DNA from 2 places in the Nonomuraea sp. H19 genome. Region 1 is predicted to be linked to the other one. Evidence: predicted binding sites of a transcription regulator. Region 1 holds the regulator's gene; the other holds the start of a gene.

Region 1 (3,891 bases):
CGTAACGAAGTCGATCAATTCCTCGACCCGGCCGAGCAACTCCGGCTCCAGGTCTGTGTACGTCGAGACGGCGCCGAGAATCCGCCGCCACGCGTCCGCGGGCTCCATCCGCCAGCCCAGGGCGGCGAGCACGCCCTCCTTCCATGGCACCCCGCGCGGCACGTCCGGCCAGGCCGGGATGCGCAGAACGGAAGGCTTGACCGCCTGCCAGATGTCGATGTACGGATGCCCCACCACGAGCACGTCCGGCGAAGTGATCTGGGCGGCGATCCTGCTCTCCTTGGAGCCGGGCACGAGGTGGTCCACCAGCACCCCCAACCGGCGCCCCGGCTCGGGACCGAACTCGGCCACGATGGCCGGCAGATCGTCCACGCCTTCCAGGTATTCGACCACGACGCCCTCGACCCGCAGATCATGGCCCCAGATCTTCTCCACCAGCGCGGCGTCGTGCACGCCTTCGACGTAGATCCGGCTCTCCCTGGCCACCCTTGCCCGCAGCCCCTCCACGGCGATGGAGCCCGACGCGCTGCGCCGGGGTCCCGCGGGGGCCGCCGCCGGGCGTACCAGGGTCACGGGCTTGCCTTCCAGCAGGAACGCGGCCGGCGCGAGCGGGAACAGCCGGCGCCTGCCGAACCGGTCCTCGAGCGTGACGGCTTCCTTGTCACAACTCACCACCGCGCCGCAGAAGCCGCTGTCGGCGTCCTCCACGACGAGGTCCAGCTCGGCGGGCACCTTCGGGATCTTGCCCTTGCCCGGCCGCCGCCAATTCTCCGCAAGCACATCGCCCTCGTACACACGGGGACCGTAGCAAATCACCCGCCGACTGCAAGGCGCTTACGGGAGGCCTTGCGGCGCATGAGGACGACAACGGTTCCGATGATGGCGATGAGCAGTCCGGCGCCGGGAATCAGGAACAGCGCGGCCAGCCCCCCGGCGACTCCGCCCACGGCGGCGGTCACGGGGCGGCCCACGCCGTAACGTACGGTCGCCTGCTCCTCGTTGGTGCAGGTCAGCTGATAGTCACCCTTGGCGGGCGCATTGATCACCAGGATCTGCTCCCACACGGTGCTGCCCAAGGTGATCGTCTGGGAGCCGGTGGTCTTGGCGAGCTTGGCCGGGCCAGGTCCGCCGGAGATCTCGCACTCGTAGCGGACGGCGGCGTTGCTGGCGAGATAGATGACCGGCTTGTCGGCCGGGTCGATCGGCACGGTGACGCTCTCACCCGACGCGAACGTCTTGGTCGGCGCCAGGTCGGAGACGCTGCTGCCCACGCCGCCGATGAACACGGCCACACCGGCGACCGCGCACACCACGGCCACTCCCCAGGCGAGCGCTATCCACCACAGGCTGGGCTTGATGGCTTTGGTATCAATTCGCGGCGGATATTGGGGTTGTTGGCCGTATTGTCCGTACTGAGGAGGCAGGCCGAACTGCTGCTGCGCATCGTACTGAGGTGGCGGACCGTAACCAGGCGGCGGCCCGTAGCCGGGCTGCGATCCCGGTTGTGGTCCGTAGCCCGGTTGTGAGCCAGGCTGAGGGCCGTAGCCGGGCTGGGAGCCGGGTTGTGGTCCGTAGCCCGGTTGTGAGCCAGGCTGAGGGCCGTAGCCGGGTTGTGGCTGACCCTGGTAGGGACCCTGCCCTGGCGGGGGGCCGTACGACGGCGGACGAGAATCGTCGGTCATGTGCGCAAGTGTGAGGGCTGTCGCTTGTAAGTGGCTAGCAACAGGATGGGACCGGTGTTATCGCACCTTGTGGGCGAGAGCCGTACACTTGGCACTCGGGAACACAGAGTGCTAGGCGCCGCGTTCCTGAGTAAGGCGAAGGCAGGAGGTGAGCACGTGCTCGACGATCGGAAACTTGCGGTGCTCCGCGCCATTGTCGAAGACTACGTGTCCACCAACGAACCGGTGGGCTCCAAGGCGCTTGCCGAGCGCCACAACTTGAAGGTCTCCCCGGCGACGGTCAGGAACGACATGGCCGCGCTGGAGGAGGAGGGCTACATCACGCAGCCGCACACCAGCGCGGGACGCGTGCCGACGGACAAGGGATACCGCCTCTTCGTCGACAGGCTCTCGCAGGTCAAGCCGCTGTCGTCGGCCGAGCGCAGGGCGATCGAGACGTTCCTCGCCGGCGCGGTCGACCTCGACGACGTGGTCACCCGCACGGTCCGGCTGCTCGCGCAGCTGACCAGGCAGGTGGCGGTGGTGCAATACCCGACGCTGACGCGTTCGACGGTCCGGCACGTCGAGCTGGTGCCGCTGAGCGACCGGCGGGTCATGCTCGTCCTGATCACCAACACCGGCCGCGTGGAGCAACGCGTGATCGAGCTGCCCGAGGTGGTGGAGGACGCCCGCATCGCGCACCTGCGCGCGGTGCTCAACGCCTGCCTCGACGGATGCGGCCTGAGCACCGTGCCCGAGCTGGTTTCCGACCTGCCGGAGCGGCTGCCGGTCGCGGACCGCCCGGCGGCGGCCACGATCTTGTCGGTGCTGCTCGAGACGCTGGTCGAACGGCACGACGAGAAGATCGTGTTCGCCGGCGCGGCCAACCTCGCGGGCGCCGACTTCTCCGTCGGCCTGCGTGACGTGCTGGAGGCGCTGGAGGAGCAGGTCGTGCTCATGCGGCTGCTCGGCGAGACGTCCGCGGACGCGCCGTCCACGCTCACCGTGCGCATCGGCTCGGAAAACCCCTACCTGCAAGGCACATCCGTCGTCGCGACCGGGTACGGTTCTGGCGACAACCAACTGGCCCGGCTCGGCGTGCTGGGACCCACCAGGATGGACTATCCCGTGACGATGGGCGCCGTGCGCGCGGTGGCTCGCTACGTCAGCCAGATCCTGGCTGCATCATAAGAGGTCGATAAGTGGCAAACAGTGACTACTACGCCACCCTCGGGGTGCGGCGTGACGCCAGTCAGGACGAGATCAAGAAGGCGTATCGCAGGCTCGCCCGCGAGCTGCACCCCGACGTGAATCCTGATCCTGAGACCCAGGAGCGGTTCAAGGAGATCACGCAGGCCTACGAGGTGCTGTCGGACCCGAACAAGCGCCAGATGTACGACCTGGGCGGCGACCCCTTCGGCGGCGCGGGAGCAGGCGCCGGCGCCGGAGGATTCGGGGCGGGCTTCCCGTTCAGCGACATCATGGACGCCTTCTTCGGCACGGCGGCGGGCGCCCGCGGGCCCCGCACACGTGCCCGCCGGGGTCGCAACGCCACCATCCGGGTCGAGCTCGACCTGCGCGAGACCGCGTTCGGCACCACCCGCGAGCTGGTCGTCGACACGGCCGTGCTCTGCGAGGTCTGCCACGGCGCGGGCGCCGCGCCGGGCACGCACCCCGACACCTGTGACATGTGCAACGGGCGCGGCGAGATCTCCCAGGTCACCCGCTCGTTCCTGGGCCAGGTCATGACCTCGCGGCCGTGCCCGCAGTGCGGCGGTTTCGGCTCCATCATCCGCCACCCCTGCCAGGAGTGCTCCGGCGACGGCCGCGTGCGGACCCGCCGTACGATCAAGGTCCGCATCCCCGCGGGCGTCGAGGACGGCACCCACATCCAGCTCGCCGGCGAGGGCGAGATCGGCCCCGGCGGCGGCCCTCCCGGAGACCTGTTCCTGGAGATCGTCGAGCGGGCCCACGAGATCTTCGAACGGCGCGGCGACGACCTCCACTGCACCGTCCAGATCCCGATGACGGCCGCCGCGCTCGGCACCATTCTCACGGTGGAGACCCTCGACGGCGCCGAGGAGATCGACGTCCGGCCCGGCACGCAGTCCGGCCAGGTCATCACCATGTACGGGCGCGGCGTCCAGCGGCTCAACGAGTCCGGCAGGGGCGACCTGCTGATCCACGTCAATGTCGAAACCCCGACCCGCCTTGACGCCGCGCAGGAGGA
Region 2 (3,891 bases), on a different contig from region 1:
GCGGACATCGAGTCGGGTCCCGCGAACATCTGGCGCTACCGTTCGCTGCTGCCCGTGCCGGCCGACGTGATCAGCAAGCCCAACATGAACCCGGGCTGGACCAAGCTGGTCAAGGCGGGCAACCTCGGGCGGGCGCTCGGCATCGAGTCCCTCTACGTGAAGGACGACTCGGGCAACCCCACCCACTCCTTCAAGGACCGAGTGGTCGCCATCGCCGTCGAGGCGGCGCGCAACTTCGGTTTCCACACGCTTTCCTGCTCCTCCACCGGCAACCTCGCGGGCGCGGTCACCGCCGCGGCGGCGCGGGCCGGGCTCGACGCCTGCGTGTTCATCCCGGCGAACCTCGAAGAAGCCAAGATCACCATGGCGCGGGTGTTCGGCGGCAAGCTGATCGGGATCGACGGGACGTACGACGAGGTCAACAGGTTCTGCTCCGAGCTGATCGGCGACCCTCTGGGTGACAAGTGGGGGTTCGTCAACGTCAACCTGCGGCCTTACTACGCCGAGGGCTCCAAGACGCTCGCGTACGAGATCGCCGAGCAGCTCGGCTGGCGGCTGCCCGAGCAGATCGTCATTCCCATCGCCTCGGGCTCGCAGCTCACGAAGATCGACAAGGGCTTCAAGGAGCTGGTCGCGCTGGGGCTGGTCGAGGACACGCCTTACAAGATCTTCGGGGCGCAGGCGGCCGGGTGCTCGCCGGTGTCGGCGGCCTACAAGGCCGGGCACGACGTCGTCCAGCCGGTCAAGCCGGACACCATCGCCAAGTCGCTGGCCATCGGAAACCCGGCGGACGGGCCGTACGTGCTGGACATCGCCCGGCGCACCGGAGGGGCCGTCGAGGACGTCACGGATGCCGAGATCGTGGCCGCGATCAAGCTGCTGGCCTCGACGGAGGGCATCTTCGCCGAGACCGCGGGCGGGGTGACCGTGGGCGTGCTCAAGAAGCTCGTCGAGACGGGGCAGCTCGATCCCGAGGCCGAGACCGTGGTGCTGAACACCGGAGACGGGCTCAAGACGCTCGACGCGATCAGCGGCGACGCCGCCAAGCCCACCGCCGTGATCCGGCCCTCTCTCGACGCGTTTCGTGCGGCTGTCTGACTACCAGGAAAGCGAGTTATAACCATGAGCGTCTCTGTGCGGATCCCAACGATTCTACGCACCTACACCGGGGGCAACGCCGAAGTGAGTGGCGAAGGCGCGACTCTTCGTGACGTCCTCGCCAAGCTCGACTCCGACTACCCGGGGATCGGCGCGAGAATTCTGGATGAATCGGGCAAGATTCGGCGTTTTGTCAATGTTTACGTGGGGGAAGAGGACGTCCGTTTCGCCCAAGGGCTCGACACTCCAGCCCCTGAGGGCACGCAGATCTCCATCATCCCGGCGGTCGCCGGCGGCTGAGTGCAGTAGATCACATCCTTGAAGGCGCCCCTAGTGGGCGCCTTCTCCTTTTCGTCACCAATTCAACGTTGAACAACCTCCCTTGTGCGGAAATGCGTTGTTTGTGGTTTGACTCTGTTGCCAAACGCTGTGCCACAGGTATGGTCGAGGGCGATCGTCTGGCTGATTTTCCGTTAAGTCAGGCGATTACAGGTCTCGCGGTGGAATGGGCGAGATCTGTTAGCCCAGTAAGAGGAGTCGGAAGTGGCGCAGGGCACCGTCAAGTGGTTCAACGCGGACAAGGGCTACGGCTTCATCGCGGTAGACGGTGGTAAGGATGTATTCGTCCATTACTCAGCGATCCTGATGGACGGGTATCGATCTCTCGAACAGGGGCAGCGCGTCGAGTTCGAGATCACGCAGGGCCAGAAGGGACCGCAGGCCGAGGCTGTCCGCGCGGTCTGATTCACGTCACTGGTATGCACCGGCGGCATCGCACGGCAGCGCAGTCCGTGCGAGCCCGCCACCTCCCTTTCGTCGAGACTGACACGGCGGGCCGCTCGGGGCGGCTCGCCGTTCAGGCCGATTGACCTGGGAAGGAACGCCAGGTACGGGGTCTCTGGCTTGCACTCGGCAGGGTAGAGTGCTAAACAGTTCGTTGGCACTCTGTGCAGCAGAGTGCCAACAACTCGGATCGAGACGATGGGGTCTGCCGAACGGAGATGCAGACCCATGCCGTCGCGGGCGTCGGCTCGGTCCAGGACAAGCCACCCTGTATCTGGGAGGTCTAGCCTTATGGCAGCCAAGATGATCGCGTTTGACGAGGACGCCCGGCGCGGTCTCGAGCGCGGTATGAACCAGCTCGCTGACGCCGTCAAGGTGACCCTGGGCCCCAAGGGCCGCAACGTCGTGCTGGAGAAGAAGTGGGGCGCTCCCACGATCACCAACGACGGTGTCTCCATCGCCAAGGAGATCGAGCTCGAGGACCCGTGGGAGAAGATCGGCGCTGAGCTGGTCAAGGAAGTCGCCAAGAAGACGGACGACGTCGCGGGTGACGGCACCACCACCGCCACCGTGCTCGCCCAGGCGCTGGTACGCGAGGGCCTGCGTAACGTAGCCGCGGGTGCCAACCCGATGGCGCTGAAGAAGGGCATCGAGGCCGCGGTCGAGCGCGTCAGCGAGGAGCTCTCCAAGCTGGCCAAGGACGTGGAGACCAAGGAGCAGATCGCTTCCACCGCCTCCATCTCCGCCGCCGACCCCGAGATCGGCGCGCTCATCGCCGAGGCGATGGACAAGGTCGGCAAGGAAGGCGTCATCACCGTCGAGGAGAGCAACACCTTCGGCCTGGAGCTCGAGCTCACCGAGGGCATGCGCTTCGACAAGGGCATGACGTCGATGTACTTCGTCACCGACTCGGACCGCATGGAGGCCGTGCTCGAGGACCCGTACATCCTGATCGTCAACAGCAAGGTCTCCGCCAACAAGGACCTGCTGCCGCTGCTCGACAAGGTCGTGCAGTCCGGCAAGCCGCTGCTGATCATCGCTGAGGACGTCGAGGGCGAGGCCCTGGCCACCCTGGTCGTCAACAAGATCCGCGGCCTGTTCCGCTCCGTGGCCGTCAAGGCCCCGGGCTTCGGCGACCGCCGCAAGGCCATGCTCAACGACATCGCCATCCTCACCGGTGGTCAGGTCGTCGCCGAGGAGGTCGGTCTCAAGCTCGAGAACGCCACCCTCGACCTGCTGGGCCGCGCGCGCAAGGTCGTCGTCACCAAGGACGAGACCACGATCGTCGACGGCGCCGGTGACGCCGAGCAGATCGCCGGCCGGGTCAACGAGATCCGCGCCGAGATCGACCGCACCGACTCCGACTACGACCGCGAGAAGCTCCAGGAGCGTCTCGCCAAGCTGGCCGGCGGCGTGGCCGTCATCAAGGCCGGCGCGGCGACCGAGGTCGAGCTCAAGGAGCGCAAGCACCGCATCGAGGACGCCGTCCGCAACGCCAAGGCGGCCGTCGAGGAGGGCATCGTCCCCGGCGGTGGCGTGGCGCTGCTGCAGGCCGGCGCCAAGGCGTTCGACAAGCTCGAGCTCAACGGCGACGAGGCCACCGGTGCCGCGATCGTCAAGAAGGCGCTCGAGGAGCCGCTGAAGCAGATCGCGGTCAACGCCGGTCTCGAGGGCGGCGTCGTGGTGGAGCGCGTTCGCAACCTCACCCCGGGTGAGGGCCTCAACGCCGCCACCGGCGAGTACGTCAACATGTTCGAGTCGGGCATCATCGACCCGGCCAAGGTGACGCGCTCGGCGCTGCAGAACGCCGCCTCCATCGCGGCGCTCTTCCTCACCACCGAGGCCGTCATCGCCGAGAAGCCGGAGAAGACCCCGGCCGCTCCCGCCGGCATGCCCGGCGGCGGCGACATGGACTTCTAAGTCTTTCTCGCTGTTCACGATAAGAGCGGTCCGGATTTCCGGGCCGCTCTTATTTTCGTTTTCCGGCCATGACGTTTGATAATCGCGCCG

Evidence for each region. The regulator HrcA, encoded in region 1, represses chaperone genes, less so after heat shock. The targets are predictions, from matches to a motif close to TTGGCACTCTCNNNNNGAGAGTGCCAA.
Region 2: a site for HrcA is predicted at 2,036-2,062, ahead of groL (chaperonin GroEL). Genes of this name have one in related genera too.

What each region holds. Positions count from the first base shown of each region.
Region 1 is NZ_JBQHCV010000003.1:207,571-211,461, reverse strand. It holds gene ACTMTI_RS07700 (DUF3097 domain-containing protein) at 1-795, opposite strand, end outside; gene ACTMTI_RS07695 (hypothetical protein) at 813-1,313, opposite strand; gene hrcA (heat-inducible transcriptional repressor HrcA) at 1,839-2,852, shown strand; gene dnaJ (molecular chaperone DnaJ) at 2,864-3,891, shown strand, end outside.
Region 2 is NZ_JBQHCV010000019.1:62,689-66,579, forward strand. It holds gene thrC (threonine synthase) at 1-1,098, shown strand, start outside; gene ACTMTI_RS35450 (MoaD/ThiS family protein) at 1,123-1,398, shown strand; gene ACTMTI_RS35455 (cold-shock protein) at 1,642-1,842, shown strand; gene groL (chaperonin GroEL) at 2,173-3,801, shown strand.